DNA from 2 places in the Brevibacillus sp. NRRL NRS-603 genome. Region 1 is predicted to be linked to the other one. Evidence: a T-box and tRNA genes for the amino acid it is inferred to sense, from the RefSeq annotation. Region 1 holds a T-box; the other holds one or more tRNA genes.
The links. The T-box of region 1 lies ahead of argS (arginine--tRNA ligase). A T-box ahead of a tRNA ligase gene usually reads a tRNA of that ligase, here a tRNA-Arg.
Positions count from the first base shown of each region.

Region 2: it has a tRNA-Arg gene. The T-box ahead of argS (arginine--tRNA ligase) is inferred to sense a tRNA for this amino acid. The anticodon was not compared.

Region 1 covers NZ_PXZN01000014.1:69,457-71,660, forward strand. Annotated here, with positions in the region: gene C7R94_RS14600 (sigma-70 family RNA polymerase sigma factor) at 1-148, opposite strand, end outside; gene C7R94_RS14605 (hypothetical protein) at 346-834, shown strand; T-box leader at 888-1,153, shown strand; gene argS (arginine--tRNA ligase) at 1,202-2,204, shown strand, end outside.
Region 2 covers NZ_PXZN01000021.1:16,512-18,715, reverse strand. Annotated here, with positions in the region: gene rpoN (RNA polymerase factor sigma-54) at 1-956, opposite strand, end outside; tRNA gene C7R94_RS18640 (tRNA-Arg) at 1,198-1,272, shown strand; gene C7R94_RS18635 (hypothetical protein) at 1,386-1,868, opposite strand; gene C7R94_RS18630 (hypothetical protein) at 1,911-2,204, opposite strand, start outside.

The sequences.
Region 1 (2,204 bases):
TGTCTTCCGCGATTCCCCGATCCTTGACGATCAAGTAGGCGAGCTGCACGATGTTGTCTCCGTACTCGCTCATGAGTCTCGTCAGCTTCTCCTCGTTGGTCAATTGCAGCGTCCAGTCCGCTTCGCTACTTTTGGCACTTGCATTCACGCGCTGTTCACCTCCTTGTTTCGTGTTGATATGTATTTGATCCAGCTAGCTTATTTTTGTGACAAGATTACCCAATTATTTTTCCATCATTCTTTTCCGTTCTTCCACTGCTGCACTCCGTTGCGTTGCTTTCATTGTCAGCGCACATTGCTTTTGCTATCATGAGGCTTATTGTAGAGCGAAAGGAACGAGATGACATGGATGACTTGCAAGCACGAGAAAAAGATAAATTTCTGTCCTGTTTGGAGACCATAAAAGAACTATCCAAATCCGAATTTGAAACCTACTCCATCGTTAAGAATACCGAAACCGGGGAACATTATCTCCACTATTTTTTGTCCCACATTAACTTGTCCGAGGGAGGCAGAAGAGACGATTACGATCACTTCCTGCCGATTGAATCCGACGATATTTTAGCGATTATGTTTGGCGAACAGCCGTACCAGTTTCCAGAGAACTGGCGCTCCGCTTATTTGCGCAGTGGGAATGACAATCGATTGATCCCGTTCGATCCATCGGAAAATTACGATCTGGACGATGCCGCTGCTGCCGAGTTGGCTATGCTCGAAAAGCTGGAACAGTACAAAGAGCAAATGATGAACGCAGATAACCTCAGCGCGGAAGAAAGGGAAGAGCTGACCAAGCAATATTTCGCGGAATTAGATAAGATTTTAAAAAAACCTTGATCGAGGCACTCTTGCATCCTGACGGTATAAACAGCTATAATTCTAGAGAAACAAACGAATCGTTGATGAGGAAAAGTACTCCTTGTGTGAGGACGAAAGCGAGTCGGGGACAGTGTGAGCCCGATGCCAAACCATGTGAGGAAGCGCCCCTCGGAGATGCGGCCTGAACATCTAACGCCAGCCATTATGGGCAACGGATCGTGTAGGGCTATGCCGGGACTGCCCGTTACAGCAGGTCAAGCGGTTTTTGTCTTCCTGTGCGATGGAAGAGAAAAACAACAAGAGTGGCACCGCGGGAGTATAACCTCTCGTCTCTTTTTCACAGGAGACGTAGAGGTTTTTTTATTTGAAAGGGGTAGAAATTTAGATGAGCTATAAACACCAAGTCGCTGAAAAGATTGCCGCTGCGCTATCCTCGATGGGCGTAGACACACTGACCAAAGAAGCCGTATACGGCATGCTGGAAACACCACCAAACCCTGCCATGGGCGATGTGGCCTTCCCTTGCTTCCAATTGGCAAAAGCATTGCGCAAAGCCCCACCAATGATCGCAGCAGAGCTGGCTGGACAGCTCTTTGGTGCACCCTTGCGCGAATCGCAAGCAGTTGGTCCGTACGTCAACCTGTTCCTGGATCAAGAAAATGTGGCAGAGCAAGTAATCGGAACCATCCTTACCCAAGGCAGCACATACGGAAGCAGTAATCTCGGTGAAGGACGCAAAGTACCAATCGACCTCTCCTCCCCAAATATCGCGAAGCCGTTTTCCATGGGTCACCTGCGCTCTACTGTGATCGGGAACGCGATTGCCAATATCATGGAAAAGCAAGGCTACGAGCCAGTGCGCATCAATCACTTGGGTGACTGGGGTACGCAGTTCGGTAAACTGATCGTTGCGTATCGTCTCTGGGGTGACGAAGCAAAGGTAAAAGCAGAACCGATCAAAGAGCTGCTCAGCCTCTACGTTCGTTTCCACGAAGAAGTCGAAAATGATCCTACCTTGGAAGACCAGGGCCGTGAATGGTTCAAAAAACTCGAGGATGGCGACGAAGAAGCACAGCATCTGTGGAAATGGTTCCGTGACGAATCCCTCAAGGAATTCATGAAGATCTACGACCTGATGAACGTAGCCTTCGACTCCACGCACGGGGAAGCATTCTACAACGACAAAATGGATCGCGTTGTTACGTTGCTCGAGGAAAAAGGTCTGTTGACTGAATCCGACGGTGCGATGGTCGTGAACCTCGATGAATACAACATGCCGCCATGCCTGATCAAAAAATCAGACGGCGCTACCCTGTACGCAACGCGTGATTTGGCTGCCGCTCTCTTCCGCCACGAATCGTACGATTTTGCAAAAGCACTCTATGTCG
Region 2 (2,204 bases), on a different contig from region 1:
AGGCGGCGCTGCTCCAGACTTTTTGCCAGCCACATGGCGGCATTCAGCTTATCGTGAATGAACTGCTTGGCTTCATCCTGACTTTTTTGCTGGCTGAGCATTTTTTCATAGAAGCTGTTGATTTTCAGCCGCGGTGCAGCGACATCATTGACCAATACTACATAATCATTCCCGACCTTCTCTACCGTCACATCTGGAATGACATATCTTGTCTCTACTGAGGAAAAGGCCGCCCCAGGACGCGGATTCAGCGTACGGATCAGGTCTGCCATCGCCTGTACCTCTTGTGGTGTACATCCGATTTTGTCTGCAATCCGCTGATAGCGATTGTCCGCCAAATCTTGCAGGTGGTTACGAACGACCTGAACGATCTTTTCATCATCGAGCGCCAAATGCCCGAGCTGCAGCAAAAGACATTCTTCCAGACTGCGTGAAGCTACACCTACTGGATCAAAATGCTGCAAAACGGACAACACGTCCTCAATCTCCAGCATTTCAGCGCCGAGGCGCGTACTCGCTTCCTCCAGTGTAATTTCCAAATACCCCTTCTCATCCAGATTCCCGATCAAAAAGAGAGCGATCTGTTTTTGCAGCGACGAGAATCCTTTTACATAGCCGAGTTGACGCTCGAGATGTTCGTACAACGTCTCCGCACCTTGCTGGACGTGATCCAGCGGATTGTAAGTGCTTTCATTTTTCGACGAACCGTACTCACCTGTCGCGCGATTGCCCACGATTTCTTTCCAGTCAATCTCAGGAGCTGGTTTCTCTGCTTTTGCAGAAGCGACTTCTCCAGCCACTTCAAGGTCGAAAACAGGATTTTCATTGGCCTGATCCTGCAAATAGGAGATGAGATCAATGGCTGAATACTGCAATATGGTAATCGCTTGGCGTAATTCCGGCGTCATCACTAATTTCAGTGTTTGTTCTTGAAATAACCCCAATCCCATGTTCATGAAGCTCGCCTCCTTCGCACTTGCTCATGCTGCTCGATGACTCTTTATTTTCATTATATTCGTTCTGTCATGCAATTTTCCTGCCAAATTGATGAAGCAGAACACAAAAAATGTCGAAAGATCTTCACCCGTGGAATTTTCACTTCCGTTTACCTTATCGCTAGTTTTTTCTGTTGAACTACTTTTTTTCGTTTGCATTGAGATTGTCGATGTTTTATAATAAAAGTTGTCGTCACAATATACGCCTGTAGCTCAGTGGATAGAGCAATGGTCTCCGGAACCATGTGCGGGGGTTCGATTCCCTTCAGGCGTACCATACTTTCAAGCCATAAGCGATCTCTTGAATTTCAAGAGGTCGCTTTTTTATGTTGACCCCTCATAGGAACAAAAAAAACAGCCCGAATAAGGACTGTTTTTCTTGTGTTACATTTACTGGTTAAAAATCGCTTTGAAAGAATATGGGATTGGTTGTATTTGTCTATTATCTAATACTGCATTTGGCGTCGCTAGTAAAATGCTGTACTGGCCTTCTTCCGGGATATCTACTGAAAAAGATGTATTCCCTTTGGTAACAACTCTATGTAGAAACCCTCCTGTTGGCTTCCTCACCAAGATTGTTATCGGCTCAGAATTTGGTGACAAGGTGCTGAATGCAAGATTAAACTTTCCTGGTTTTGCGTAAAAATTAAAATAATCATTATCTCTATAGTGATTAATGGCAGCTGTGTATGAAACGTTCGAATTAATATATGGAGCGTATTCAACACTATCATTTGGTTCGTATGGATCGGTCACCGAAGCAGCAGCTTTTTGGGAAGACTTCATATTTTTAGCTGGTTCTGCTGCAAATGCGGATGCGGATGCGGATAAAGCTACTGCGAGGGTCAACAAGCTAACTACGACTTTTTTCATGAATAATACCTCCGCATATATTAGTAGGAATAGTCAGTGATTTTATTGGTTATAAATAGCTTTAAATGCATATGGAATTGGTTTGATTGGCTTGGAATCAAATGCAGAGTAGTCATAAATCATGATGTAGTAAAGGCCCTCTTGTGTGAGGTCTTGTGTGAAGCTTAACTTCCCATTTTCTACAAAACGAGGTGCCCCTGACATTTTGCTTTCATGAAACACCGCGACCCGTAGGTTTCCTTTTTCTGATGTTAAGCTACTAATCGCAAAATTAAGTTGTCCCGGTTTCGCGTAAAACTTAAACCAATCAACATCTTTGTTATGGCCAATCTCTGC